One region of the Heyndrickxia sp. FSL W8-0423 genome, then DNA from elsewhere that is predicted to be linked to it. Evidence: riboswitches for the same ligand, from Rfam matches in the RefSeq annotation. Region 1 holds a riboswitch; each other region holds the start of a gene.
What was found. A riboswitch is a leader RNA that binds a small molecule or an ion and turns the genes downstream of it on or off. The one in region 1 is predicted to bind cyclic di-GMP.

Region 2: another riboswitch for cyclic di-GMP. It lies ahead of MKY81_RS16960 (anti-repressor SinI family protein); the one in region 1 lies ahead of MKY81_RS08460 (hypothetical protein).
Region 3: another riboswitch for cyclic di-GMP. It lies ahead of MKY81_RS07115 (methyl-accepting chemotaxis protein); the one in region 1 lies ahead of MKY81_RS08460 (hypothetical protein).

The regions. Positions count from the first base shown of each region.
Region 1 is NZ_JBBPBE010000001.1:1,679,735-1,690,288, reverse strand. It holds gene MKY81_RS08480 (bifunctional cystathionine gamma-lyase/homocysteine desulfhydrase) at 1-107, opposite strand, end outside; gene MKY81_RS08475 (PLP-dependent cysteine synthase family protein) at 116-1,042, opposite strand; gene MKY81_RS08470 (class I SAM-dependent DNA methyltransferase) at 1,072-1,716, opposite strand; gene MKY81_RS08465 (beta-class carbonic anhydrase) at 1,956-2,519, shown strand; gene MKY81_RS08460 (hypothetical protein) at 2,552-2,863, opposite strand; cyclic di-GMP riboswitch class I at 2,964-3,050, opposite strand; gene MKY81_RS08455 (ATP-binding protein) at 3,231-4,490, shown strand; gene MKY81_RS08450 (TetR/AcrR family transcriptional regulator) at 4,723-5,622, shown strand; gene dhaM (dihydroxyacetone kinase phosphoryl donor subunit DhaM) at 5,999-6,373, opposite strand; gene dhaL (dihydroxyacetone kinase subunit DhaL) at 6,366-6,995, opposite strand; gene dhaK (dihydroxyacetone kinase subunit DhaK) at 7,013-8,008, opposite strand; gene glpK (glycerol kinase GlpK) at 8,235-9,725, opposite strand; gene MKY81_RS08425 (MIP/aquaporin family protein) at 9,737-10,552, opposite strand.
Region 2 is NZ_JBBPBE010000001.1:3,307,867-3,318,420, forward strand. It holds gene MKY81_RS16935 (class I SAM-dependent methyltransferase) at 1-61, opposite strand, end outside; gene MKY81_RS16940 (endonuclease Q family protein) at 109-1,272, opposite strand; gene MKY81_RS16945 (NUDIX hydrolase) at 1,269-1,820, opposite strand; gene mciZ (Z-ring formation inhibitor MciZ) at 1,922-2,050, shown strand; gene MKY81_RS16955 (aldo/keto reductase) at 2,120-3,034, shown strand; cyclic di-GMP riboswitch class I at 3,371-3,479, shown strand; gene MKY81_RS16960 (anti-repressor SinI family protein) at 3,522-3,650, shown strand; gene MKY81_RS16965 (helix-turn-helix domain-containing protein) at 3,753-4,085, shown strand; gene MKY81_RS16970 (DUF5658 family protein) at 4,106-4,399, opposite strand; gene MKY81_RS16975 (TVP38/TMEM64 family protein) at 4,413-5,030, opposite strand; gene MKY81_RS16980 (LPXTG cell wall anchor domain-containing protein) at 5,097-5,705, opposite strand; gene MKY81_RS16985 (transposase) at 5,942-7,516, opposite strand; gene sipW (signal peptidase I SipW) at 7,758-8,336, opposite strand; gene tapA (amyloid fiber anchoring/assembly protein TapA) at 8,333-9,265, opposite strand; gene MKY81_RS17000 (CalY family protein) at 9,366-9,959, opposite strand; gene MKY81_RS17005 (TasA family protein) at 10,277-10,554, opposite strand, start outside.
Region 3 is NZ_JBBPBE010000001.1:1,407,921-1,418,474, forward strand. It holds gene MKY81_RS07070 (glutamate decarboxylase) at 1-601, opposite strand, end outside; gene MKY81_RS07075 (LXG domain-containing protein) at 1,301-3,190, shown strand; gene MKY81_RS07080 (hypothetical protein) at 3,187-3,477, shown strand; partial or broken gene MKY81_RS07085 (transposase) at 3,677-3,808, shown strand; gene MKY81_RS07090 (hypothetical protein) at 3,862-4,122, shown strand; gene MKY81_RS07095 (contact-dependent growth inhibition system immunity protein) at 4,101-4,406, shown strand; gene MKY81_RS07100 (EndoU domain-containing protein) at 4,673-4,861, shown strand; gene MKY81_RS07105 (hypothetical protein) at 4,792-5,004, shown strand; gene MKY81_RS07110 (contact-dependent growth inhibition system immunity protein) at 5,240-5,542, shown strand; cyclic di-GMP riboswitch class I at 6,753-6,837, shown strand; gene MKY81_RS07115 (methyl-accepting chemotaxis protein) at 7,118-8,827, shown strand; gene MKY81_RS07120 (non-ribosomal peptide synthetase) at 8,924-10,554, shown strand, end outside.

The DNA of each region.
Region 1 (10,554 bases):
ACTCCCTCTTGTTTGTACGTACTTACTTGATAGATAGGAGTTGAAACAGCTCCTGTATATGGATCACGACTAATGCCGCCATGAATAAACTTTGTTTTTTTCTTCATCTTTTTTCTCACCTTTCATTGAATTGATAAATCCCGCTGCTTATATATCGTTCACTGCTATCTGGAAAAATGGTCACAATATTCGTGCCAGGTTTTGCTTGCCTTGCTTCTCTTAAGCATGCTTCTAAAGCAGCCCCCGAAGAACTCCCCACTAGAAGCCCCTCTTTTCGCGCAATCTCTGCTAGGCGAAAAAACGCATCCTCATCCGGGATCGTATGAATCTCATCGAAATACTCCCGATCAATAAATGGCGGCAAAAATTCCATTCCTATCCCTTCTGTCCGATGTGATCCAGACTCACCACCATTTAAAATGGAACCTTCTGGCTCAACAACAACTGTTTTAATATTAGGGAGTTTTTCTTTTAAAAAGCGGGAAGTTCCCATGAACGTACCACCGGAACCTGCACCCGCCACGAACACATCAATCTTCCCATCAAGAGCATCGTAAATCTCCGGTCCTAAACTTTCATAATACGTATCCGGATTCGCGAAATTTTGAAATTGTCCAGGGTAATAGGAATTAGGAATTTCTTTTAAAAGTTCCTTAGCCTTCTCAATTGCACCTTGCATTCCCAATTCTGTAGGCGTATTTACTACCGTTGCACCAAGTGCCCGCATGAGTGTTTGCTTTTCAATGCTAAACTTTTCTGGTGTAACGAAAATCGCCTTTACCCCAAACTTAATAGCAGCCAATGCTAGGCCGACCCCCGTATTACCAGCTGTCGGCTCAATAATGGTTCCACCCTCCTGCAGCTTCCCTTCTTCTAATGCTCGTTTCACTAAATATTGACCTAAACGATCTTTGACACTGCCTCCTGGATTAAAATATTCCAGTTTCGCAAATAAACGAACACCCTTTGGAAGTGAATAAGATGTAATTTCAACTAACGGTGTATTTCCAATCAATTCACTAACATGCTTTGCATATTCCATTGCCTATCCCTCTTTTTAGCTAATCGTATCTATGAATCTACTTTTTCAGCATCAATCAACCAAACAAATGGATTCAATTTCGTGAATGAAACGGAAAAGCCATTTTGATTAAAAATATCTTGTAAAACTGAGATGGTTGTATAATACTCTCGTTCCAAATCCTCCGCTAAGCGGTTGAAATTTTTTCGCTTCGCATCCCGAATCATTTCATCTTTGGCATCCAAAGTTGCAAATACGGTATCGGCAAAAACAATTCGTCCACCCTTATTTAATAACGTACTATATTTTTTAATCGCTTTCGCTTTCTCCTCATCTGTTAAGTGATGGAAAGCATACGTACTCACAAAAGTATCGATCGGCTCCGGAATCTTTGGAAACTCTAGAAAGTCTCCATCCATAATCTTTACAAACGGTATTTTTTTTCGAGCAATTTTTCGCATGCCTTCAGAAGGCTCCATACCATAAACATTTAATCCTCTATTTAATAACTTCGCCGTTAAATTTCCGGTTCCCACACCAAACTCAACAACGGTTCCGGAAGAATGTTCAGCGACTTTCGTTAATATTTCATCATAATGAATAAACACATCTTCATATTCCGGATCATTTCCGGAAACTGTATTGTCATAAGAAAGGGACCATTCATCAAAAAGCTCATTAAATTCTCTGCCCAAACTTAATCCCCTCATTTCCTATAAATTAACTATGAATTAACTTTAGCACGGAATAGGTGAAAGTGCAATTACTTGAATAAAAAATGGGCAATATCCATCATAGTGGTCGTTTTCACTTGAACGGGACTTTTGCTATTTCAAAAAAATTTTTCAAAAGAAAGGATTTGCATTAAAATAAAAAGTGGAGATTGTTTAATAAATAAAACTTGAACATTCACATTCTAATTAGAGGTGATATCATGACATTATTGTCTGAAATTCTAAGCTATAACGAGGACTTTGTTTCTCAAAAAAAATATGAAGATTTTTCAACGACGAAATTTCCTGATAAACGATTGGTCATTTTAACTTGTATGGATACTAGACTAGTTGAACTTTTACATAAAGCGACCAATACGAAAAACGGGGATGTAAAAATCGTAAAAAATGCTGGGGCGATCGTCTCTCACCCTTTTGGAAGTATTATGAAAAGTCTATTGATTGCTGTTTATGAACTCCAGGCTGACGAAATATTAGTTATTGGACATCATGATTGTGGAATGAGCGCAATCGAGAGTGCCTCCATGTTAGAAAAAATTAAACAAAGAGGCATTGACGAAAAAACACTGGAAACGATTAAGTATTCTGGGATTAATTTAGATGAATGGTTCCAAGGATTTGATCATGTAGAAGAAAGTGTAGAACATAGTGTTAAAATGATTAAACAACATCCTTTATTATCAAATGACATTCCCGTACACGGTTTAGTTATTGATCCGGAAACAGGAAAATTAGATCTTGTTGTTGATGGATATAAAAACTAACTCTTTCCCTGCCTTGTTCAGGGAACTTCTTTTTAACGTTGCTTATCTTTATAAGCAATTCCTTGCAAAATATATTCAAAATAATGTTTAATATTTGATTTCCGCTTTTTGATGATTTGAAACATATGCAAGAGCTCTAGTAATTGTGTACGGCTGAGATGAGTGACCAAAACATTTATAATTGTTTCGGTATTTACCTCGCGTAATTCCCCCTCTTTTGTTCTAATTTTTAGTCCTGATAATGGGGAAATATACATTTTTAACAACCCTATTAATTGATTTAAACTAATTCGTACATTTGAGTAATCCGTATGTGTGTCAATGTTAATTGACGGTTTTTGCATTATAATCCCCCCATTCCTAGTGAAATTAATAAGAATAGAAATAAAAAAACTATTCCTAAATGAAGAAATAGTCAAATAAGACATTCAATAAGTATGACTATTCGGTGGCCCGGCGATCATCATTCCTTGGAACCTTAGACCCGTAGCTTTGCGTCCCTCACTTTCGCAAGGTTTGCCATTATCGTAAAATCAGTGTTTTAAAATTTTGCTAATATACATTTTATATCTGTCCTTATCTTTTATCAACAATTATTGCTATTTTTCGACATCTTTTCACGCATTTTTCAAAATTATTTTTCGAATATTTATAAAATTACAACCAGTAGTGGTATTATAGTCTTATATAAACAATAGGAGAGGGACTCGAATGAAAAAAACTGCACAAATTGTTTTAATTTCTATTTCAATCCTATTTTCCGTTGGCCAAGCTGTCATTAAACAAACCTTTCATTTTAGTGACATCATTGACGCTACCATTGCGACAGTTATTGCCTGGTTTGTTGGCTGGCAATATGATAAGCTTCAATACTTTGCAAAGAAAAAAAAAGAAAATGAAGATGGTTATAGAAAATTAATTGATTGGTTACCAAATCCGATTATCATTCATGACAATAAAATTATTATTTACGTAAATGAAGCGGCGATTTCAATGGTAAATGCTAGATCAAAACATCAAATCATCTCAAAATCAATAATCGACTTTATTAGTAAGGAATATACTGATAGGGTTAATGAAAGATTGCATCAAATAAAAAAAGAAAGACAACCACTTCCTAACATTGAATACAAATTGACTCGATTTGATGGGCAATCGATATTTTTTGATGCAACGTCAGTATTATCGCGATATGAAGGAAAAGATGTCATTTTAACGATTGGTAAGGATGTAACAGATCAAAAAAAACAAACCGATTCTCTCCTTCAAAAATCGGAAAAGCTGGCACTTGTTGGACAAATGGCGGCCGGAATTGCACACGAAATTCGTAATCCACTTACTTCTATTAAAGGTTTCATTCAATTATTCCGATCAAATACAAAACAAAAGGAATATTATGATCTCGTACTAAATGAACTAGAAAGAATAAATATTATTTTAGGTGAATTCCTTGTTTTAGCTAAGCCTTCTGTTGTTGTTTTTAAAGAAATTGACGTAAAAAAGTTAATCAAAGATGTCGTTACCCTAATCAATTCACAATTAATGTTAAATAATGTCCAAATAAAAGTTGAAATGGATGAGCATATACCTTCAATATCCTGCGAGGAAACCCAAATGAAGCAAGTATTTATCAATATATTAAAAAATTCAATCGAAGCGATGCCGAATGGTGGGATTATTGAAATTAAAGTACAAGAAAAGAAAAAAGGGAAGCTCTCCATTTGTATTATCGACCAAGGGACTGGTATTCCTTCAGATCGCATTTCTACATTAGGAGAGCCTTTTTATACAACGAAGGAAAAAGGGACAGGACTGGGACTAATGACATGCATAAGAATCATCGAAAGCCACAACGGAACCTTTCATATTTCCAGCGAACTTAATAAAGGGACAACCGTTGAAATAACAATACCAACCATAACACAACCTTACATACCTATTATGATTCAATTAGGAGATACAAGTAAGTAGGGGTTATCTATAATAGTGACAACCCCTCTTTATAAAATGAATTTGTTTCGTGTTTAGTTTTTAACATCCTCCTCAATATCCTCCTTTTGGAAATAATCTTACTAACTTTTTATACTTTCATTCCATGCCTTGTTACTCAAAAATGTTTAATATATATAAGTTTGTACAATAAGGTAATTTAAGTTAGTATACATTTAGACATTGAGTATAACTTTAAATTTAGGTGATAAAAATGAAAAATCGAAAACAGCATGTGATGAATGTAGCCCATCAATTATTTATCCATAAAGGGTTTCAAGCAACCTCTATTCAAGATATTTTAGAAGGTAGTAATATTTCAAAAGGAACATTCTATAATTATTTTTCTTCGAAAAATGAACTGTTACTCGAGATCTTCACGGATTCATATAATGAACTTGAAAAAAAAAGAGAAAAATTACTAATTGGTCAAAATCGGTCGGATATTGAAATTTTTATTAAACAAATTGAATTACAAATGGAAACGAATAAACGTGATAAACTGATTTCTCTTTTTGAAGAAGTTACCGTTTCAAAGGACGAAGATTTAAAGCAATTCTTTAAACGTACACAATATGTCAATCTTGTTTGGATGAATGAACGGTTAATTGATATTTTCGGTGAGGACAAAAAGCCTTATTTGTTGGATTGTGCCGTTATGTTTACCGGAATTCTCCATCATAATTTTCATTATAATTATTTGGCGAAGTTTTACTCTAATGCATCTACCTTACAGGTTATCCGCTATAGTGTAGAACGGTTGAAGAAAATCGTGGAAGATGTATCGAATTCAAATGCACAATTGCTGGACCCCGAAATCATTGAACAGTGGCTTCCAGGGTTTTCAGAGAAAAAAAGAGGATATAAAGAGCGTGTCCGTCAGCAGATCAAATATTTAAAGGAACTGTTGGAAGTGATTGAGGACGACGAAATGAGAGGGAAATATAGGGATTCGTTAGACTTCGTTCAAGAAGAGTTATTTATATCAAGAAAGCCGAAAATATTTTTAATTGAAAGCATACTCTTTACGATGAAAGATTATCCTTCAAAACGATGGAAAGAACAGATTGAAGTATTAAACCAAATTGTTCAAGAGTACGTAAAAGAATTATAATACTTTGTGACAATTTTGTTTCTCATTAATTTTTCATCTTCCTTTCATTCAGATGTAGGAAAATTATTTTATGATGTATTTACCAAGGACAAGCAATGCTTAATCCTTAAACCTAGACTCTTCCCCCCTAAGAAAGTCTAGTGAACCTCCTTTTTTATATACCCGGTCTTTTTTAAGACCGGGATTTTGTTTTATAAAAGCTGTTTTCGTATTAAACCGTTCCTTTCCGCTGCAGGCACTTGCTTTCCGCGGGGAGGAAGTCGAGCCTCCTCAGCGCTACCGCGCCTGCGGGGTCTCGACCTTTCCTCTACATCCCGCAGGAGTCAAGTGCCTTCCGCTCCAATCCACTCTGTGCTTTGTTTAGAAACTCAATCCTTTAAAAGGACTCGCGTAAACTTCGGATGATTTTTTCGATGTCATTTCCCATACTGGATTCGACGGCAGCTATATAGGCTCCTTCTACCAATGGAATATTTTCCGCTATTTTTATATTTTTATAGCCTGTCAGCTCAAAAGCTAGTTCTGCATTCATCATGGCACTTCCTAGATCGTATAGAAGAATGACCCCATTTTCATTATGAACTTGATTGATTGCTGCTACTATTTTTTCAATACTCGTACCTATTTCATTTTCAACTGTTCCCCCGGCCACTCCTATTGGAACATTATTCACTACTTGTGTAAGAATATCTTTAATGCCCTCAACAATTTTTGGACTGTGGGAGATGAGGACAATGCCAACATTATTCATTTTTATCTCCTTCTGTCATGACTTCCGCGAGCGATTGAAATAGATAGTAAGAGGATGCTGATCCCGGATCAATATGTCCGATAGAGCGCTCTTTTAGATACGCCGCCCGTCCCTTTTTCGCCATTCTTTCCTTCGTTTCTTCCATTGCATGCTTAGCCGTATTTTCTACATCATTCCAATCAACATTACCGTTTTCTATGAGAAGTCTTAAAATGGGCATCCACACATCGAGAAGTGTTTTATCGCCTTCACTCGCTTTTCCTCGTTGAATGATCCCATTTATCGCATCGTCGATGGCTCTAGTAAACTCTTCTTGATTAATTGATTCCTTTCCTTTTACGGACATCGACATTTTCAAAAATGCCGTACCAAAAATTGGGCCTGAGGCACCGCCAACTTTTGACATTAACGTCATCGCCACATCTTTGAAACAATCAGAAACTGTTTCATAGTGGCTACTGGAAAGCTTTTTTACAACTTCTTGAAACCCTCTGGACATATTAATTCCATGATCACCGTCACCAATTGCTTGATCGAGAGAAGTTAAATACGCTTTATTGGCCTGAATTTTTTCATTTACCCTTGTCATCCATTTTAACGTTTTATCAACAGTTAGATTCATCGGGACACATCCTTTATTTATTTGCGGAATGCAGGTGCCAGTGATTCAGCAGCTAATAATTGTTTAAGCTCCTCATCGAGTTTTAAAAGTGTAACTGAGCAACCAGCCATCTCTAAAGAAGTCATATATTCACCTACAAACGTTTCGTATACTTTGATCCCTTTACCGGATAATATTTGATGGACTTTGCCATTTACGATAAACAGCTCCATTTCCGGTGTTGAACCTAAACCATTGATCATTACTGCCACTTCATCCCCACTATTTAACTGCATATCGTCCAGTATTTTATTCGTCAACTCTTCTGCAATTTCGTTTGCACTTGCTATTTCCTTTTTCTCCGTTCCTGGTTCCCCGTGAATCCCCATACCTATTTCCATTTCATTTTCTTCGAGTTCGAAACTTGGCAATCCGGCGGCTGGAACAGTGCAAGGACTTAACGCCATCCCCATCGATCGAACATTATTTACCACTTTTTCGGCAATTGCTTGTACTTCCTGTAATGTCGCTCCTGATTCTGCTTTCGCACCAGCAATTTTATGAACGAATACAGTTCCGGCAATCCCCCGGCGTCCGGTTGTAAATGAGCTATCCTCTACGGCGACATCATCATTAACAATTACCTGCGCTACCTGGATTCCGTCAGCTTCCGCAAGCTCCGCTGCCATTTCAAAATTCAACACATCACCCGTGTAGTTTTTTATGACCATGAACACCCCCGCACCACCGTCGACCGCTTTAATCGCCTCATATACTTGATCAGGTGTTGGCGAGGTAAACACTTCACCAGCAATTGCAGCGTCAAGCATCCCCTTCCCAATATATCCTGCATGGGCTGGCTCATGCCCGCTGCCACCCCCACTAATAACCCCCACTTTATTCAGTATCGGTGCATTTTTCCTCGCTATTACCGTCGTTCCCTCCACCAGCTTCAACTGATTTGGAAACGCCGCAATCAACCCATCCAACATATCCTGCACAACCTCATTCGCATCATTAATAATCTTCTTCATATCCATGTCTCCTTTGGTGTCAGGCACCATTTATACATTTTTTGAATATTTATTCAAATATTCCGAATAGAAAATCCGTTTATTTATTTATTTATTAAGACGACCGCATAGCATCGTGGATTTGTGTAGAATCTTTGATGTGTGCGGTCGTCTTTTTCTAGAGATGATATAAGGTAAGATATGGCAAGGACTGTGCCGTTATTAAGCTTGTGTTGTGCATGTTTTCTTATTTGAATGCTCTTGTTGCTGCCACTGCTTTTTGCCAGCCTTCATACAACTGAGCACTTGTTTCTTCATCTAATTGGTTTGTAAATGTACGGTCAATTTTCCATTGCTTAGCAATTTCCTCTTTGTCTTTCCAGTACCCGACTGCAAGGCCTGCGAGATAGGCGGCTCCGAGAGCAGTTGTTTCACTGACAACCGGACGGTCAACAGGTACACCGAGAATATCGCTTTGAAATTGCATAAGGAAATTGTTCCTTACCGCACCCCCATCTACTCGTAATGTTTTCAAATCAATTCCTGAGTCTGAAATCATCGCATCCAAAACATCCTTTGTTTGATAAGCTAATGATTCTAAAGTGGCACGGATAAAGTGTTCCTTCGTTGTTCCGCGTGTAAGCCCAAACACTGCACCTCGGGCATCACTATCCCAATACGGTGTTCCCAATCCAACAAAAGCTGGTACCATATATACACCATCAGTTGATTCCACCTTAGTCGCATACGCTTCACTGTCAGGTGCGTTTTCGAACATTTTTAGTCCATCTCGCAGCCATTGAATGGCCGATCCTGCAACAAAAATACTTCCCTCAAGTGCATATTCAACTTTTCCATCCACACCCCAGGCAAGTGTCGTTAATAATCCATTTTCAGATTTAACACCTTTTTCACCTGTGTTCATAAGCATGAAACAGCCGGTTCCGTACGTGTTCTTCGCCATTCCCGTTTCAAAACACGCCTGCCCGAATAAGGCCGCTTGCTGATCGCCGGCAATTCCCGCAATTGGTATTTCATGACCAAAGAAATGATAAGAAGCTGTTTTCCCGTAAATTTCTGAGGAAGGTCTTACTTCCGGAAGCATGCTTTTCGGGACATTAAGAATTTCTAATAATTCATCATCCCATTTTAAATCGTAAATATTGTACATCAATGTTCGCGATGCATTGGAATAGTCTGTTACATGTTTCTTTCCACCTGAAAGCTTATACACAAGCCACGTATCAATCGTTCCAAACAACAACTCACCCTTTTCAGCTCTCTCCCTTGCCCCTTCAACATGATCAAGTATCCATTTTACTTTTGTACCTGAGAAGTAGGCGTCAATAAGCAATCCGGTTTTGTCCCTAAATAAATCATTGTAGCCCTTTTCGCGAAGCTCCTTACAAATATCATCCGTTTGTCTTGATTGCCAGACAATCGCTTTATACACTGGCTTACCAGTATGTTTATCCCAAACAACCGCTGTTTCCCGCTGATTCGTAATCCCAATTCCCGCAACCTGATCAGGTTCAATATCGGATTTTCTTATCACCTCTGCAATACAAGCAAGTACAGATGTCCAAATTTCATTCGCATCATGCTCAACCCACCCCGGCTTCGGAAAAAACTGTTCAAACTCTCTCTGTGCAGTCTCAACAATTTCCCCTTCATGGTTAAAAAGAATCGCTCTTGAACTCGTTGTTCCTTGATCTAATGCTAAAATATATTGACTCATCGCTATTCCCCCTATACGGCTTCTTCAGAAGCATGTCTTTTTTTCAATTCACTATTAAGAGCAGCAATTAAAACGACAACAACGACGATACTGACAATCCAGAATGTTACTGAATAATCACCTTTAAAAATCGCTTTATAAAATAATGCCCCATATGTTCCGCCTAATAACGGACCGACAATCGGAATCCATGAATATCCCCAATCAGAGCTCCCCTTGCCGATGATCGGCAGCAATGCATGGGCAATTCTTGGACCCAGGTCACGTGCAGGATTAATCGCATAACCTGTTGTTGCCCCTAATGATAAACCAATCGCTGTAATTAATAAACCGACAATGGCAGGATTTAATCCTTCTGTAAATTCATTTGCTCCGATAAACAATAACCCCATAATAAGGACAAATGTACCAATCATTTCACTCACAAGGTTCGAAAGTGTACTGCGAATTGCAGGACCGGTTGAGAAAACGGCTAACTTATCGCTAGGATCCTTCGTTGCTCTCCAATGTGGCAAGTATTGAAAAAAGACAATTACACCACCAAGAAATCCTCCAATCACTTGGGCCGTCATATAAAGAGGAACCTTTTCCCACGGAAATTCACCGATCGATGCGAAACCAAGCGTAACGGCCGGATTGAGATGTGCTCCTGAAATGCTGCCAACTGCATAGACCCCCATCGTTACCGCTAATCCCCATCCAATCGTTATGACAATCCAACCGGCACCCTCTGCTTTTGTCTTTTTAAGGACTACTCCGCCTACCACACCACCACCAAAAATAATTAGAATCATTGTTCCAATCATTTCAGCAAGAAATTCGGACATAC
Region 2 (10,554 bases), 1.6 Mb from region 1:
TTTCCTCAACAAGACGTACTGTGATTTCTTTAATTAATTCTAAATAATTTTTATCTTTCATAAAACCCTCCGTAATTTCACAAGGTGGACTAAAACGCGTCTAAATATTTATTGTTTATCAGACACTTTCCCGTACTGTCCACCGCCGCCAGCAGATAACTGTAGGTCACCATTTCTCGCTTTGATAATCAATTCAGCTAAGTCCATTTTTACTAGTTTTTCGATTTCCTCTTTCGGGACATTATGAAGAATATTCATTTCTGTCCCAAAATGATCAAGTAATTTTGCCATCGTTTTTGGTCCTAGACCCGGCAAGAAATCTAGTGGCACTTGGTGAATATATGGTGGTCGATCTGGTACTGAATTTGCAGTTGTTAATTCCTTAATTCGATCTGCCACCCCTTTAGTAAACTTCGTAGAACCGCATTGTTCGCATGTATCACCAATCTTTTTCGTAAAGCATTTGGCACAGGTTGTTTCATGATATTTTCCTAAGTAAGGATTTAATCCATAATTCGCAACAATTTCATTTCCATCCTTATGATGAAGTGCTTTTTTTAGGGCAAGAAAGGTCGGTTCTTCTAATTTCATTACTTGATATTCACGGGCAATTTTCGCTAGTGAATGTGCATCGGAATTACTAACGAATGTATAATCATGCAATTCCTTTATATGATCCGCCATTTCTGTATTGGAACTTAGGCCAAGCTCAATAGCATCAATTAAATTCGGATCTAATACTTCTGTTAGTGATGACTCTACACCTTTTCCATAAAGGCTTTTAAATGGGGTAAATACATGAGCTGGAATAAAAATGCCATCCAATGATTTGATTTTTTTCTGCAAACTCCGTGCATCTTCACGAATTCGCTGTGTGCTTAACTGATTATTTTTCACTTTTCCAGTATACCAATTGGAAAATTCCTTTATTTTCTTAAGAGAAGGAAAATAACCTAGTACATGGAGCGGACCTTTACAATTCTCATCATTCACTTCTATTTCAACACCGGGAATAAGTGTGACAGAATCTTGAAAGCTAAAACCTCCATCTTCCATTTCAACTAGTTCTTCGTTTTGTAATAAATCTTCAATTTCGGCGATCACTTCTGGTGAATGACAATCAATGATCCCTATCATATCGAGTCCTTTTGGCAATTTTGCAGCATGTAAAATATTTGTAAGTGTCAATGTTTTTGAAGCTGTAATTTTAACTGGTTTACCCGTTTTTGTACGGCCGATATGAATATGTAGATCAACAAAGTATTTCTTCAATTCTTTTTCGCCTCTTTTAATTGTAAATATTGGATTGCATAGGCTGTTTTCGCATCACAAATTTTTTGTTGCTCGACCAATTTGACTGCTTCTTCCAATGTCACCTCCATCAATTCAACAAATTCATCTTCATCTGCACCTTTAGGATGTTCTTTCTTTTTTAACCCTTTTGCTAAATATAAATGTAAAATTTCATCAGCAAATCCCGGTGCAGTATAGAAGGAGGTGATATGCTCTAACGCATCGCATTCATAGCCCGTTTCTTCTTCCAGTTCCCGAACAGCGGTAATTTCCGGCTCTTCCCCTGGCTCTAATTTACCAGCAGGAATCTCAATCATTGCCCTGTCCATTGGTTTTCTAAATTGTTCAACTAAAATAATTTTGTTTTGATCGGTAACAGCTAAGATCGCAACTGCACCTGGATGTTTAATGATTTCACGCTTTGATGTTTTTCCGTTTGGAAGTTCAACCTCATCAACTTGTAAATGAACCACTTTTCCTTCAAAGATTTTTTCAGTCTTCAATGTTTTTTCAGTGAATTTATGCATTTTATCTGCTCCCTGTTCTAATCTTGGACATCATTCATACATTTTAACACAAAAAGAAAAATGCGAAAAAATCTTAGAGTTTTTTCAAGGAGCGAATACAAGTGAAAATTTATATTCAACCAAAAGGGATTATTTTAAGTGGGAAGGCTTGGGAAATTAGAGAGAGTCTTAAATTTTATGCGAAAAAGCATAAATACGTTAGTGATTGGATTAAAAAAACCGGACAATAGCAATTAGTGGTTTTTCTCACTTTTTTTCGATAAAATAAGTTCTACTAATGAAAGAAAGGACTAAATTTCATGCAGAAAAATCAATTAGGAACATCCGAATTATATGTATCAAAGTTAGGGCTTGGATGTATGTCTTTAGGGACGAATGAAATTGCCGCAAAAGAGATTGTGAAAGCCGCTGTTGATGTAGGAATTAATTACTTCGATACAGCTGATCTTTATGACTTTGGTTTAAATGAAGAGATAGTTGGAAAATCACTAAAACCGGTACGTGATCAGGTCATTATCGCAACTAAGGTAGGTAATCGCTGGAATGATGATAAAACGAGTTGGCATTGGGATCCCTCAAAAGCTTATATTAAAGAAGCGGTAAAAAATAGTCTTCACCGTCTACAAACAAATTATATCGATTTATATCAATTGCACGGCGGGACAATTCAAGATCCGATTGATGAAACAATTGAAGCTTTTGAGGAACTAAAAAAAGAAGGATTAATTAGATATTATGGAATCTCTTCCATTCGCCCAAATGTCATCCGAGAATATGTGCAAAAATCGAATATTGTAAGCGTAATGATCCAGTATAGTTTGCTAGATCGTCGTCCAGAAGAGGACATACTCCCTCTTTTAAAAGAACATTCTGTTAGTGCGGTGACAAGAGGACCTGTTGCGAAAGGGATATTAAGCGAAAGAAGCATAGAAAAGATTTCGGAAAAAGGGTATTTGGATTATTCCTATCAGGAATTAGTTGAATTAATGCAAGAAATCAAGGATAAATTATTGCTGGGAAACCGCAAAATGACAGAACTTGCTCTGCAGTATAATTTAGCTAATGAATCAGTTGCTTCCGTAATTACCGGTGCCAGCAACGCGGAACAAATTAGGGAAAATGCCAAAGCAGTTGAGAAGAGTCCATTATCTAAAGAAGAACGCGATTTATTAATTAAGTTGACTAAACAAAATAAATACACAGACCACAGATGATTTGATCATTCACAAAAAGCTTTTTTTAAAAATAAACAGAATAATCCTAAAAAAACATTTCTACATCTATATATGACTTTCGACAAAATATATTACTTTTAAGTATTATTTTTAGAAGCCTTTGACGGTCAAGTTACATAAATAAGTTAGTAAATCGACTTTAATTTACATCAAAATACAAAATTCTTTGATTATCTACAAGATTTGATTCAATCTGCTGCAAATTAATGTATTTTCGACATCGACAAATTCCACGAGTATCCAACTATCTAATCCTTTATACTCAGGTTTGTAGGGAATAGACAATAAGTAATAGCAAAAATGAAGGTAATTTTCATCAGAAAAGGGCAAACCTATTGAAAAATAGGGACGCAAAGTCACAGATCTAAGGATTGGGATACTAGGCGAAACCCGGTGTCCCGACTATGGTGGCTGGACTACCTAAATACTATCATCGTATTTTAGGGGGATAAAAATGGAAAATCAAATGAAGGTAGATGAAAAGTCGTTAGATCAAGAATGGGTTAACTTAATTTTGGATGCAATAGATATGGGAATAAGTATTTCTGATATTAAAGAATACTTTTCAAAAAATAAACTGGAGGTTAAATTTTAAAAAATGGGTACATAGTTCATATGTTAGGCGTATTTTTTGTTCTAAATATGAAACAATTCCTTCGCTATATGTTATAATAATTCGGAGGAAGGTGAGAAGTGTATGATTGGTCAGCGTATTAAAAATTTTCGACTTCAAAAACAATTATCTTTATCAGAACTTGCGGAAAAGGCTGGAGTTGCGAAATCATATTTAAGCTCCATTGAGCGAAATATCCAATCCAATCCTTCTGTTCAATTTCTTGAAAAAATTGCCGCCGTTTTAGGAATTTCCGTGAACTCCTTATTACATGAGGAGATTGAAAAAACGGATGAAAACGAACTTGATTCAGACTGGGAACTTCTCGTTCGTGAAGCAATGAATTCTGGTGTATCGAAAGATGAGTTCCGTGAGTTTTTAGAATTTAATAAATGGAAATTAAATAATAATAAATAAAAGCGTTCAGTTGGACGCTTTTATATTTTTACAATCCAATATAAATGAAGTGAAAATACAAACGAGTAAATCAAAACGGCCATATACGCCGTGTATTTTACTATGTTTTTTGCAGGTACTTTTTTTACATATAGAAAACTATATAATATGAAGGAAAACGACAGTTTCACTGCTAAAAACAAGATTGAATGTTGATTGTATATATAATCCATTAATGGGTTTGCCTCTTTTATCATACCTAACTTTAGACCAATAAACGTAATTACTGCATCAATGATATTTAGTGCTGCCAAACAATGAAAGGCAACAATCATAGAACCTCCCCATTCACATTTGTATTTTTCTTTTTTGGATATGAATAGTTGTGATTATTGCGATAATGACAAAATAAGTCCCATAAATTATGACTGAGAGTAATTTATTGCTAGCGAATAAACTGCCTGCAAACGTAAAAATAACAATTGAAGGAAACTTTCCTATTAAAGTAGCAATAAAGAAAATAGGCCACCTAATCATACTGACACCACAGAGAACATTCAGCAATGGCGCAGGTATGACGGGGGCTATACGAAATAATAAAATTCCAAGAAATGCATTTTTTTGAAAAATGCTTTCGTATTCCTTCGCTTTCGGATATTTATTAAGTACTTTTTGCACCCATTGCTGGAATCCGTATCTTGCCACGAAGAACATAATCAACGAACCGAAAACACTTCCGCACAATGAAATAATCGAGCCCGTCCAAACCCCAAACACAGAACCAATTATCCCCGCTACAATCGCAAACGGCGTAACAGGAAAGAATACGAGCAAAGCAACAAAAAGTAGGCTAATAATTATGGCCGTGCTTTCTCCTGATTCGATAAGATGAAGCATCCCTTCTTTTTGTGTATAGGCCAAGATGATTATAGAAATTGTTATCACTAATGTTATGATTTGCTTCATCTTAAGTTCCCTCTTTTTCTTAAATTGCATTTATAAAAATAGCGTATTCAATGAATACGCATCTTATTATATCTTTTTTAGATCGATTGATTTTCTTCGTTGGTACAAATACATTGTCGCACCACCTATGACTAAAATCAAGCCTCCGACAATAAAGTTAAACATATTAGTTGCTGTATTCGGCAAGACCCCTCCATCCGCTGGTAAAAGTCCGCCTAAAGTTCCTCTAACATACAGCTTAATTGTAAATTTACTCGTTAAACCTTGATATTCATTTCCAAGTTCTGCCGGAAAATCCACTCTGAACGTAAGCGTTTCTTCATCCGATTTGGCTAATTTTCGATAATCCAATCCATCAAAATCTTTAATTTTCCCACTATATAATACGCCGTTCTTGTCAGATATTTCAATTTCCAATTGTTTAAACAACTTTTTTGAACCCGACTTAAACTGAGCAGAAGCTGTATATTCAAAATCCTGTTTTCCTTTGTTAAAAATAGTATAGTCCCTTATCGCCCAATCACCGGGTTTCATATTATCGACGTCGAATAAGATTTTATGCGGGGACGTCTCAATATTAATTTCATTTTCGCTTGTTTGTGCATCGACATGATTTATTGGCAAAAGGATAAGAACCAATAATATTAGAGGGAACCACTTTCGAATTTTTTTCATTCACTCTCCACCCTCCCGATACTCCCACAGCTAAAGCAGTGGGGTTCTGAATCTATTGCTTTCATCTGACCGGCAGCCACAGATCGTACAAAATGTATGCTCGGCATTTAGGGTTGCAGATACTGAGACAATTTTCTCCAGAACACTCGCTGTCAAAGAAACATTCGTTTCCATTACCAACAGCATCTTTCGGCTCTCACGAGTTCGGTTGTATCAAACCGCAAATTTAAATTCACTTAATTATTTAGGATGATGCCTGAATTAAAGATCATCCTTTTTTGACTTAGAATCTCCTTTATTTCAAAATCGTGTAGATTTTGAAAAATAGGAAACGTTTCGTGACAACGTTTTCGATTGGCTTTCGTTCCAGATGCGTTTGAGTTCATTAACAAAAATGCCGAATATAAATCTCTTTGAATTTTCGTGTTTTCATCTATCTGATGCCAACGTTGTGACAAAGCCTTTTTAATATAGTCATCTCGTACATGACAATACTGACTGGCCTTAAATTTATGCGTATTAACTTTAATAAATGAACCTCCAAGACGATTTACCTTTCCTTCTAATATAGAAACAAACATTGCCGGTGCTCGATGTCCTAGTGATTTTCCAAACCTCTTTTTACGTTTATATTTACCAGTCTTTACAGAAACTTCAGTTTCCTTTTTTCGCTTTTGCAGTGCTTTAAAATTCATTGTTTCAATATAGAAAGTGTCGCCTAATTCTAACAGTCTGTTCGCTAATGTTCGATGAGATAATGTTCGAATAACCGCTTGTTTCCGATGAAACTCTTTTAGTTTCGCGCGAAGCTTTTTATAACGCGTTGAAAACACCCAGTATTTCTTACCCTTTTTAATGGTCCCATCAACATGAAAGTTTTGTGGATTTGTGGTACGCTTTGAACGATCCATCTTTCTTTGGGTTAGCGTAATTTCACGGGATATCTCTTTTACTTGCTCGGCTAAATTTACCAATGAAACTTTTGTTAAAGCTGAAACAGCGACGGTGGAGATACCAATATCTAAACCTACTTTTCCTTTACCAAGTTTTCTGTTTTTTGACGGTGGATAACCAGCAATGACTAGATCAGCAAATAAACGCACTTTTCCCCGAATTTCTTTCTTGACGATACGAACATATTTGACACGATAAAAATCCTGAACGGTTTTTGTTTCCCCTTTAGAGGTTACTTTAAAAGAAAACTCTGTTTTCTTTTCTAAATGACGAATGATTTCTAAAGCATATTGGTCTTTCTTTTTCAAGATTAATGGAGATTGTAAATCTTTATATACAATATTTCCATCGATGTATCTCCACCCTGTTTTGTTGGTTTTGCCTTCAAAACTATCCATTTCATCTTTTCGAATGAAACGAACCTTTTTAGCTTTCCCGAACAATTTTCTACTAAAAGTATTCCAGGCTCTTGTCGCTATTTTTTGAGCAACAGCTGCATTCACTCTATTACCGAAGTGTTCACGAATCGGCTTCACCCATACATGAGAAGAATATTCCGTTAGGTGGTATTTTTCTCTTAATGTTTTTAAGTCATCTTTAATTTGTTTTTTATCTTTTATCAACGCTTTATTTTGTTCATCTTTCTCTAATTTTTTCGAAACAGCTTTCAATTGACGAATAAGTTTTTTATAACGTTTTTCCCGTTTCATTTGTTTTTCTAATTTCAAATACTGGCTCAATATCGTATTGTACATTGCTCTACAAATTTCTAATTCATCAAAAGCTACGGAAAATAAAAGAGGGTTTTTCTTTAACTCTAACGATAATACGAAACTCGGTGAAGATATTTTTGCCATTCGTGAACACCTACAATTCGAACATATGTTTCTATAATTATATTATTTTGAATATAAAAGAACAAGGGACATGCCCAAGTTTTTACGATATTTTTCAGATACTTGAAGTACTACAAACATTCTGTTTTCGTGGCACTCCGTATCTGACCTCTCTCTCATCCCACCCCTAAAGGAGTGGGCTTTCTCGTTCGGAAAATTCTGTAAAAAAATATATTAGATGGGATTTTCCCCATCTAATTGATTAGGCTGACTTTTCAATGTTTTCCGGAGGAGTCTTTTTATTATCAATTTGGGCAATCGCTCTCCAAATGGAGATGATTGAATAGCCAAGCAATAATAATCCCGGTAGAATGAGCAATAATGCACTTCCATTTTTTGATTGTGAAAAATTAATGAAATAGCCTACGTATGGTAAAGTAAATCCGGAATATTTAGCTAATACATTTTGCGAAAGGACCGGTTCCATATCTGCTGTTTTATTATTATCGCCTTTTGTTCTATATATAACTTCATTGCCATTTTTATTTACTTCAATAATTCGATGTGTCACAATTGTTTTTTCATCCGCTTTAAAGGTAATCACATCACCTTTTTTAAAATGGGTTTTATCTTCAGCTGGCTTTACTGCGATAATTGATCCTGTTTTAATCCCTGGTTCCATCGACCCAGATAAAACCGTTTTTAATTGATATCCTAAAAATTGTGGTTCACCGCCCGACGCTTTCGATGAAATCACAACGAATAGCATAAAAACTAATACGAGAAATAAAATTGTTGTGATAATAGAACTAATCCATTTTTTTATTCTTTTTGCCTTCATTTCTGATCACCATCCGTTTTTGTATTTGCGTCTCCATCATCTTTTGGTTCAGTAGCAGTTGTTTTTTCTTTTCCATCGGACGAAGGATCTTTTGGTTCTTGTTTTTGGTTAGTATTATCATTTGAGTTTTTAGGATTTTGTTTTTCATTTGTATTACCGTTTGAGTCTTTTGGATCTTGTTTTTCGTTAGTATTTTTACTTGACTCATCACTGTTTTCTTTTTTATCAGTTGTGTCTTTTTTATCTTCGCTATTTGATTGTTGTTTTTCCGGTGTATTCGTTTCGTTTTTCTTATCGTCTTTTGCAGTTTCATCTTTATCTGTCGTTGTAGTTTTCGTTTTATTACAGTCAATTGTAATTGTTTCACTCCATAACTCACCTTTACCCGGATGTCCCGGTCTTTGGAGCGCTTTAAACTTATAGTTACCAGGTTCCTTTGCATCAAATGTAAGATTCATTGATTTGTTGGTTGCTAGCTTTGGTATAGTTCCTTCTCCAATTTTCGATCCATCTTTTGGATTTCCCTTTTTAGCGTAATAGATTTCAAACTTGGATGTATCTTTCATATCATTTCCAGTATTCTTGATCGCTGCAGAAATAGTTGTTTTCACACAGCTTTTAATTGTTTGAGCTTTTTCACCAAGAAATTTCAGCGAACTCTTATCCCATTTCCCATCATCTACTTCCCAGGTTCCTGCAGTTATCGTACCTTTTATATCATCTGTATCGTTGAAATAGGCTCCAGTGTTAGAGGTTAGGTATGAACCGGTGAATAGTGCTATGTACCAAATCGCAACTAATTTCACAAGCAATTGTAACTTTTTTGTTTTCTTTCCGAATCTATGGACTCTTAATCTTCTAATTTTATATCCCTCCCTACATCCTGTTTCCTGCCAAAAACCAATGCTTATGAGGATTTTATTCCTTATAAAAAATCTTAAAGTTCTCGTTTATTTAATGATTTTTTATAAGGAATAATTTTAATATCTATTAAGAAGGTGGGAAGATCCCACCTTCAATGTAAATTTATTATTTGGATTGACCTGCTGTTTGTTTAGCATTGAATTTCCATGTAAGTTTAAGTTGATCACCTTGAAATTCGTTTTGATCTTTACCGTTATCTACAAACTTATATCTAACCGAGAATTTGTCTGATGTACCAGCTTTAAGCCCACTTGGCTCTCCACCTAAAACCCAACCAAGAAGATCTCTTTCTACAACGTCATCTTTATCGTTTTTCAATTTGTCTAATGTTGTTTTATATACTACCTCAGTCTTTTTATCCTTATTTACTAAGAATGAGACTTCAATATATTTACCAAAATCCTCCGCATTATCTCCTTTTGCATCAATTACTTCGTAATCTGTTTCTAATAAAACCTTTGAAATATCTAATGATCCATTATTTTGAAGAGTAAATTCCCGATCCATCCAATCTCCTGGCTTAATATTTTTTACATCAATAATAGTTGTTGGATTTGCAACTAAATCAAGTGTTCCAGCTGCAAAGTTAGCACTTGCTTCCGCTGTATCACTGAAATACGCATATGTACCTCCCCCGATTAGTGCTAATCCTAGTGCCGCTGATGCTACGCCCATACCTAGTTTCTTTTTAAGACTCATTTTGTTTCCTCCTCTTTCTCCCTAGAAATTTTTTTATTTTGAACCCTTATGATGATCATAAGAAGTTGCAAACAGTATTTGTTCTTCATAGTTGTTCTTTATTGTTCGTTTTAACGAATATTTATTTTGAGTATAGGACATTTAGATTAGTTTGAAAAATCGTAAAAAGGTCCGTATTTTCTTTAAAAAGAACAGATAATGTTCTTTATCGCGTTTTATCTCTTATTTCCTTACTTTTTTATAATTTTTTAATGAAATTATTTTTTATAAAGTACAAACAAAAAGGCGCAAAAGCTTAGCTTTTGCACCTGTTTGTTTTATCTTGCTTCACCATCTTTTTGCTTCGCTTCAAAATTCCATTTCAGTTTCAATGAATCACCTTGGAATTTATTTTGATCCTCCCCATTATCTAGAAACTTAAATTGAACAGTAAATTTGATTTGTTTTTTCCCTGCAGGAACATTCTTCAAAACTTCTATAGGGTTATTCTTTAACTCTGATAGAGTTTTTCTAAAAACTACATTTTCCTTTCCTTCTACTTTATAAAGATACTCAACCATAATATGATCTCCAAAGTCTTCCGTACCATTATCTT
Region 3 (10,554 bases), 270 kb from region 1:
CAAAAGTAGGCACCACACCGATTGTGTTTTCATCTACCGCAGCAAGTACCCCTTCAGGATCCATAGTAAGGTGATCTGGTGTAATGTTTACATAGCGCGGTTCTACATCCCAATAGTTCGCAAATTTTTTCCATACAATTTGAACTGCCGAACTAAAGACGATATTTGGCCGATGAATGGACATGCCTTGCTTCTTTCGTGCTTTTTGCCACCGCCGTTTCAATGCAAGCCCTCCAAGCATGCATGCTTCTGATGAACCTGATGTTGAAACACCAATTGAATGAAGCGGATCAGGAGAATGCCAGAGCTCGGCTAATATTCTAACACAACGATTCTCTATCGCCATTGTCTGTGGATATTCGCACTTATCAATGAGATTTTTGTTGTATGTTTCTGCATAGAGACGATCTGCGGTAGGTTCCATTCTAGTAGTAACGAATGTTGCAAGATTAAGAGTAGGTTTGCCATCCAACATCATTTCATCAAGTATCATTTGTATTGCTGATTCGGGTTGCATGCCTATTTCGGGTATTTGAAACTGAGAAATGACGTTATTCCCATTACGAAGGGAAGGATGTTCAAAATAATTGTAAGGAAACATTTTTTGGTCGGAGTAGCGTTGTCGCCATTTTGAACGGCTACTCCTTACCGGCTTTCTGAACTTGTTATATGGATCATAAATTGAATTCCTTGAGCTTTCTGCTCTTTTCCCCCTATGCGAAGGTAAATGTGTATAGTTTGGCAGGTAAGGATTAACCTGGCTATAGTACGGCCGATACGGTTTATAAGAGATATTCACCAAGCCTCCCTTATTCAACAATTATTTTATAAGTATGAAGAACAATTTTAATCTAGAAGAGGTTAGAAGGAATTTCGTAACAAAGGGGATTTCTTATCGATAATTTTCCCTTGGTTATTTTTTGTGAAAATTATTTGAATTTCTTGATTAAAAAATTCTAATCTACAAAAAATCCATTCCTAATATCCACAATGTGTAATTTAATGGAAAGTATCAGCGCAATAAGAACCGCAAATCTTCAGTTTTTCACCCCTCAATGATAAAAAATTATTTAAATAGGAGTAAAGACCCTCTATTTCACAACAAAAATTCAAATTGACTCTATTTATCCTTAGTTGGATAATATAACCATAATTATTTCGCGACTTAATGTGCAAAAACTTCTATATATCTATCAATCTTTTTTACTAAAAAGTGAAATAGCCGCGAAGTAAGCGATTAAAAGTAAGAAAGAAGAGTATCTGGACAATTTCAGGCGATGAAATAGAAAGCTGGTGAAAAATGAAAGTACTTGATGTTCACGGTTTCCGTGCTGGTATGGATCAAATTCAAGAACGACTGGAAGCATTGAATGAGCAAATTGAACAATTACAGCATGCCATTGACGGAATCATTACACTGGAAGATTCGTTAAAAGGGAAAAGCGGCGAGGCAATTCGCTCCTACTATCAAGAAATTCATCAAACATTTCTACTCTTTTTTCAATCCTTTCTCGCAAATTATGATACGATGATAGAAAATATGAAACATTCCCTGCATGGGCTAGAACCAGATGAAAATGGGTTGATAAACGAAGTTTTTCTTGATTACAACTTAGAATATGGCCTAAAAAAGGTTGAAAGTGTAACAAGTTCACTAACGGACGAAGGCAATCGCATCATGCAGAAAGTCAGTGATATTGTCCACTTACCAAAATTACAAGATGACGAAACAATGCATCAAATTAAACAGGCAAAAGAAAAGGTGAAGACGACTCTTCATCAGCTGCATTCTTTTGACAAACAAGCAACACGATCACTGGATTCCGTTCGTAAAGACATTCAAACGATGTCCCGATTTATCGAACAAATGGATTCGAATCTTAAGGGAAACAAGCAAATCATCACCAACTTTACACCTCAGAAATTAATGAGGGAAGAAGCCTATCGGAGTCTACTAGGTGAATTTGTACAAAAAGGAAACATGACTCCCATTCAAACGATTAAAAGGGAAGCTTACGGAAACTACAAAAGTATTAAATACCTGGTCTATCCAGACGGGCTTATCGTTATGGAATACCAGAAGATTGGAAAGGACTCAAATGTTTATTATGAAGTCGTCACAGATATCCCTAAGGAAGTCCAAGACGGCGCAAAGGTAGGAATCATTGAACCAACAATTGATAACATCTTGAAAGGAATATATGTAGGTTCCGGGCAAGCAGTAGGAGATACCATTGAGGGCTGGAAAGGCCTTTACAAATTGGCCGAAAAATATCTAGGTCCCACCTCAAGCCCCGACCTTCTAAGGAAAGCAGGCTTAATCGGAACCGACCTTTACCTTGATTCAAAAGCTGTATTCGGAAGAGCTGTTGATACAGGCAAATATATGGTGAAAGCTGTAAAAGACGGTTTTGTACGGGATGTCATCAACGGAGATGCGGAAAGTAGGAGTGAATATTTTACTTATCTTTTTACGACTTTAGGAATTGGAGTTTTAGGCGATAAAGGGATCAGCAAAATTGGCAATCTAGGTACGAAAGTTGGCGGATTTGGCGGGATAACAACAAAAGTTGAGGGACTGAGTCCGTCTTTGGGAACTGTGACAGCAGGACCCATTCCTTATAATGTGATGAATCGTCTGGAGGATCAGATTCAGCTAGTGGCGAGGAAAGCGTTTGGGGATGGTACTAAGGGTATAGATAATGCTACTGTTACTAACAAAAGAAGTAATTTATATAGAGGTGATAGTTTACTTCACTCTCCAACTAGACCAAATGGAACTGGTAAACCTCATATATCGAGTTCAGGTGATTTAGTTCCAGCGAGTAAGGAAGGTTTATATAAAGGGCGACAAGTGACTGTTACAGAGCATATACTTGGAGGTTACAGAAAAGGAGCTAAATCTAATAGTCCTTATACTAGTTTTACAAATAATAAAAATGTGATTGGAAATTATGGAGAAAATGCAATTGAACTAGATATATCAGCCTTACGGAAAGATATACAGTCTGGAAAGGTAAAAGACGTTGTTATACTCTCTCCAAAGCAAATTCAAAAGTTAATTGAGAGAGATACTGTTTCTTCTGATTTTTGGAAGAATAGAGCGATTAACTGGACTAAAAGGGACAATGAATATTTGATTAAAGGGGAAGTTCCTAGCCAATATATTAAGGTTTTGCCTAAGGAGTGAGAATTTTGAAACTATACTATTTAAACGAATTTTTAGGAGATATAGTCAATATTAATGTTGAAGGAATGTGGATTAATGCTAAAATTATCCCTTCAAAAAATATAGACAAATTCAACGATTTTTTTTCGGCGATTGTTGATGAGGAAAATGATTTTGAAGAAACTAATTATAGCGAAGAATGGTTAGATGATAGCAATTGGTATATTATTGATAATGAAAATAGGAAAAAGGGTATATATATACCTGCGGTTTATCCCGATGGGGAAATTAGCTGGAGATGGAGATGAATTATATATAGAAAATATTGATTATAATTGATTATATTGAGAAGTTATTAATAAACCTTGATTGGCAAAATGTCTTTCAAGGTTTAATTTTTGTGGGCGCTGCCTAGTGCCGAATGAACTGCTTATTATTTTCGAAGCGGAGATAAGGATTGTAAGCCCTTTATGAAGTTTAATCAAATTATTTAGTACCTGTAACACCATTAAAACGTTAGGGATGCAGCTTGAAACCATGCCAGGAATTGATACGGTTACTTCATCCGCTTTAATTGCAGAGATTAGTGTTATTCATTGGTTCACAAACTCTGACAAACTAGCAAGATATGCAGGAATTCCAAGATAACTGCTTCATCAGCATTTAAAGATAGAGCTACTGCAGAAAAAGTAGTGAATAAAACTTTTAATGATCCGACCAATGCTAAGAAAATAGAAAATTGGATGAATAGCTCCTCAAAGGATAATTTAGTGTTAAATTATAAAGGTGATGGTACACCAATCGGTAGAGGTGTTAAGAGAGGCACAACTCAAGTTGAAGACTACTCAAATGCTAAAATTCATTTTACAAAAAGATACTTCAGCGTCGAATTTTATCCTAACTGGCTATCCAACAAAATAGGGAGGACAAAATGCAAGAATTTTTTAATGTAAATATTGAGGATGAATTAAGCAATTTTTTAGGTGGAAATTTCCATCAAGATATAGAGTCTCCAGAACAAGCCTTACAAGATTATATTGATAGGCAAAGTAAAGATTGGATTCAAATATTAATTTACTGTGCAGAAAGTTTTTTAAATAGTAACCTTTCTGACAATGAAAAAGAGGAGTTTATAGAATCAAATGCTGAAATTTACTTTCCGGCTATAGAATTAAAACCAATTGAATGGTTAAATAATGTTGTGGAGCAATTAAAAAAAGCAGTAATAACGAAATAGGACTTTGAAACATTGGATGCCTTGATTGAGTAAAAACTCTTTCAAGGTTTCTTAATAAAACCAGCTTTACAACATAGGGTATAGAGAAAGATGATATATTTTCTAATGGTTCGTTTAATCATGTATTTCTGGTGAGATAGACAAAAAACGTAAAGCTGTAGGTTATCATCATGAAAGTATAATGGGGGGCAAAATAGTTGAGGTAACGGACTCTCCTAATAAACATGGGGTATACCGTGCAATAGTTGGAAGAGAAAAATAAAAAGGTGCCTTCCACATTTTTTCCAAGTGATTGGAATAGAGTTCAAGTTACAAATGCGATAAAACAGGCTTACAGTAATAGAAAAGTGATAAAGGATAATTTAAATGAAGGTATGATGTATTTATGGAACTGTATCCTGATAAAGAACTTCCTTCTTTTACTAGATTTATTCCCCTTGGCAAGGTTGAAGTAGAAGGAGAGCATTTCAATGATTGGTCTGGACATCATTTTTGCCTTTCATCAAGAGGAGAGTTAGTGGTAACTAAAAATGCTTTGGATTTTTTAAAGAAATTTTCTATTAAGTATTGTGATATTACAAAACTAAAACAATCATAACATCAGTTACCTTAGAGGATTTATTATCTTCTAAGGTATTATTTTTTATATGAGGTGGCGAATAAAGTATAAATTGTTCAAATAGAAGAAAGTCAGAGATATTATACACTTACCAAAATTACATGATGATGAAACAATGATCAAATTAAACGGGCAAAAGAAAAGGTGAAGACGCCCCTTCATCAACTGCATTCATTTGACCAACAAGCAATTTAATACTAAGGGGTGAGATATTATGTTGTCTTCCAACAAACTAGAAGAACCTGTTTTTCAATTCTTGGCTGGAACTTTTCATCAGGATATTGATTCTCCAGAAGAGGCATTACAAGAATTATTAGCAGAGGAAAGTAAAGAGTATCTGGAATTTGCCATTGTCTTTTTAACAGACTTTATCAAAAGTGAATATGCGAATAATGAAAAGAATGATTACATTCAATCTTGTGCAGATGGTGTGTACTTTCCCCCTCTTGGTTTAGAACCACTTCAGTGGCTCTATCAAGTAATTGAACAAATAAAAGAAGCTGTTAAAACAAAATAGAATTATTATAAAGAAAACCTTGATTGGCCAAGTGTCTTCAAGGTTTCCTTTTTGTGGGACTACTAAGAGACGAGTAAATAGCTTTTTATACATTTAATAAGAATAATCTATTTAATCCCTATATGATGTTTTGCCAAAATAAAATGGTACGTAAAAAGAATTTATTGTTTAGGCAGAATGCTCTATTTTTCAACAGTCACAGTTTAATTACATGCAATCTAAATTTGATTTCCTGAGAGAAAGTAGTAGAGATTACTATAACATTTAAAGGAAAAAAATAATTTTATTTAGAACACTATTAGTAGAACCTTGAAGGGGTATTTACCTCAAGTTTTTTTTATATGAGGGGCTACCCAGTGCGAATAAACTCCTATTTAGAGAATCCCTAAGGAAGTCCAAGAGACGCAAAGGTATGAATCATCGAACCAACAGATGATAATTTCAGGCAAAGCAGTAGGAGATGCCATCGAGGGGTGGAAAGGCTCTTATAAATTGGCTGAAAAATATCTGGGTCCCACCTCAAGCCCCGACCTTCTATTGAAAGCCGGCTTCAGATGAAGAAACAGATACCTATATGTGCCCTAATCAGAAACGTATTGAATTTCAATATCATTCTGTCCTCACATTAATGGCAGGGAATTTAAGAAAATTCCCGCTAACTACTAAAGTAATATAAGGATTCACCTTTCTCACTATTTGATGCTAGTTATATCCCAGACTCTTTTTTTTCACAAAATCACAAGCGCACTAGATGCTAAAGCGAGTCTGATAAATAAGCGGAGAAAGTTCCCTTAATTAGCATAATAGCACTGAAATTAGCTAAAATAGACGGAAGTTTTCCGGCTATTTACTCAAAAAACATGAAAATAGGTAATTTTTCTTTGCTTAATCGGAAAATTTCCGCTTATATCCCCCAAACCAAACTTTATTCAGCAGTATAACCGGAGAATCTCCGCTTATTTATATATCACTAGTTACTCAATAATGGTTTGCACAAAAAGTTCACATTTTTAAAGTAATTCCCTATTTATTATTCACATATAACATTTTACCCTGTATAATGTTTTAGTATGGGTAAAATTAACCAAGTAACCCTCTTTTGCTTGAGTACAATATCCTATTGGATTGGTAGTTATTTAGGTCTACTTATACATCCTATCTTTAAATTAGAAACAGATTTCTAGCTAATACAATTTAATAAAGGATTACCTTATGATAATGGCAAACTTATTGAAAGATAAGGACGCAAAGCTACGGATCTAAGGCTTATAAGCTAGGACCGCCGGGTTACCAAGAAGGATTGGAAATTTGAAATGAGTTTAGAAGTATAGCTATAGCTTTATTTAATTTCATTTTATTAGAAGCTCACCAATCTTTAATTGGTGAGCTTTTTTTTCTTGTGTAAAACCTTTATTAAACCTCTATATTTGATGGAAGCGCATGGATGGTAATGAATGAGTATAGACCTAGTGATTTGGTAATTATCTGGAGAGATTTAATAAAATAATGAAAGGAATGATTATTTTGAAGAAGTTCTTTAGTTTTGCAAATGTTTCATACAAAGCGCGATTTACGATGGTAAGCGTCATAAGTACATTAGTAGTTGCTATTGTTGTTACAAGCATTAGTTATTTTTCAGACATGAATTTTCTAATGGATAAGTTAGCAACCGATTCGACCAACACGGTAAAGGCTTGGTCAAAAGATTTAAATAATGATGATATTTTATCCTTAATGGAAAGTAAGGATGAGAATAGTGAGATTTCGAAAAGTCTTGTCGAACATTTTGATAAATTAGCAAAATATCAACCTGCAGTGGCCCAAGGGTACATTTTTGGGACTGAGTTGAAAAATGGTACAGATACGAGTGTTGTTTCAGGACCAACCTTTCTTATGGAGGATTTCAAGAAATCCAATCTTAACATCGGAGATATGTATACACAGCCTGAAATCATTGCCAAAGCCATTAAGAAAATGAAAGAGACAAAGTCATTAGTCTCTTCTGAACCCTATAAAGATTCTTTTGGAACATGGATTACGGTGTTAAAACCAATTATGAACGCGCAAGGTGATGTAGTAGCTTATTACGGAGTAGATTTTGAAGCAAAATCTTATATTGAGGGTAAACATCATGAAACGCTGATTATTATTAGTATTTTAATAGGATTATTGATTGTGGCATCAGTGATTCAATACTTTATTATGAACAGAGCATTTAGACCTATCCAGGGCATGATGGTTGGGATTGAAAAGGTATCAAATGGAGATTATTCAGTTAAATTAAAAGAGACGAAAGGTGAGTTTGGTCAATTAGCAGTTAAATTTAATGTGATGGTTGAAACGGTTGGAAAACTCTTAAATTCGGTGAAATCTGCATCTAGTGAGACTACAGATCATGCGAATACTCTTTACTCCTCAGTGGAAGAGTCAGGTAAAACAATTGAACAGATAACAAGTGAAATTACCGAAATGTCGTCGCGTTTTAATACTCAGACGGAGGCAACAGATGAAGTTCTCCAATCTTTACAAGAATTAGCTACTGGTGTTGATTCAGTTGCACGTAATTCAACAGATGTCAGTGAGCTTTCTGTTAAAACGGAAGAGCAAGCTCAAATAGGGAATGAATCAGTCAACAAAGTTAAAGAGCAAATGGCCTATATCAGTAGTTCAACGAAAAATTCGGAAGATAGCATTTTAGCTTTGAAAACACGCTCAGATGAAATCAGTAAGATTGTTCAGTTAATAACCGACGTCGCAGACCAAACTAACTTATTAGCTTTAAATGCTGCCATTGAAGCTGCAAGGGCAGGAGAACAAGGAAAAGGATTCGCAGTAGTAGCTGATGAAGTAAGGAAACTTGCAGAGCAGTCAAGGGAATCAGCTAAGCAGATTGAAGAACTTATTTCCGGTATTCAAACTGAAACAGAGAAAGCAGTTGAATCCATTCAAAGTGAAGCAAAATTTGTTGATGAAGGGGTCAAATTGGTAGAAGAAACGGAGAAAGTTTTCTCTGAAATCTTGCATTCTGCTGGTAAAGTAGCTGTTCGTATACAAGAAGTATCGGCGGCAACACAACAAATTGCTGCAGGGAACCAACAAGTAACATCAACTTTTGAACAGTTATCGGTAATCACAAATCAAAATAATGAAACAGTAGAGACGATCTCGGAAAATATTCAGGAACAAGAAGCAACTTTTAAAACAATCATCCAATCAGCTAAAGATATGAGCCAAGTGGCAGAAGGTTTAGATAGTGTTGTATCAACTTTAAAGGCTGAAAGATAGGTATAAAGGTGAATGGACAGGTGTTCGTGATGGAAATCTAGAACACCTGTTAGAGCTTTATGAATCTACCATAAATAATTGAAGGATAGAGGGATTATGACAAAACAGATTAACATCAAAGCAAATATCAATGAAATTATTAATACGTTAAATTTTCCAGTAAAACAAGAACTGAAATCAACTTCCAATAAATTCAAAACCTCCTTGAAAAACTTACCCTATACAGACAATGTTTTGCTTGTAACAGCTTTTATTTCATGGATTCATCGCATGACAAATGAAGAGACGGTTTCTCTAGATATACATAAGGATGGTCAATTTTACCCGTTGGAAATCACTTTCTCAAAGGAGACTACAGTTAAAACAGTAGTTTCTATGGTACAAGAAGCTCTTTTAAAAGACGGAGTAGAGGCTAGTACAAACCATATTATATTCACAGATAAGCAAATCGAAGACGTGGAAGGTATTGTATTTCAGTTGGTTGTAGAAGGGAATAGCTTCTATTTAGCTGGAACAGAGCAAATAATTAATGCCAATTTTGAGCAACGCTACTTATCTAGCTTCAATATTCTAGCACTTGACCTTAATAACAATAAAGAAAAGGCGGTACTTGATTTAGAAATATTAACACCCGAAGAAGTAGATCTATGGAAAAGCATCAACGATAATAAAAAGGACTTTCCGAAGGGGGAAACCTTACACGGTATCTTCTCTAAAACGGCTAGAAATTATCCTAAGAAATATGCCCTTTCCAATGAATCTGAAAAAATTACTTTCCGAGAATTAGAGAAATACTCCAATCAAGTAGCAAACTATTTAGTAACGAATGGGGTCAAAATAGGGGATTATATCGCCGTGTATATGGAAAGAAGCATTGAGGCCATTGTTGGAATGTTAGGGGTCATGAAGGCGGGAGCGGTATATGTGCCGCTAAGCCCGGACAACCCAAACGAGCGAAATGCATATATTATGCAGGATGCCAATACAAAAGTCGTTCTTACAAATCGGGAAAGCATGCATCTCATTGATGGCGTAGCGCCTGAAGATGCACAAATAATGAACATTGAAAATATTGCCGGCCCAGCAACACCTGTTCATGTAGATGTGAAAGCGACGGATATTGCATATATTATTTATACTTCAGGGTCAACGGGGAAACCAAAAGGGGTTAAAATTCCACATAAAAGTATTATCACATTTGGCTACTCCGAATTAGAAATTTACGATATTACGAGTGAAGATACGTTAACACAATTTTATACATTAACTTTTGATGCATCGTTACTGGAGCTTTGCCCGATGATTTTCACTGGTGCATGCTTATATATGCTTTCAAAGGAAGAACGGTTAGATGTAAGTCTATTTGCAGATGCCATTAAGCGCGAAAATATCACGTCAGCCATGATGTTACCGATGAGTGCGTTGAAGCAGTTCTCCTTATATGCAACAGATAAAGATGTAGAAGCTTTTCGTAACTTAAAATATTTTGGAGTCGGAGGAGAAGCTTTAACAGGAGAAACCGCTCGTTTATTCCAAAATCGCTTTGGAAATATTCCATTAATTAATGTGTATGGACCGACGGAATGTTCCGTACTCTCCACCACTTATACTGTGACAGATAAGATACCGGAAGACTTAGTCAATATTCCAATCGGAAAACCATTGAAGAATTATTCCGTTTATATTGTAAATGAAAAGGATCATTTAAATCCAATTGGTGTACCAGG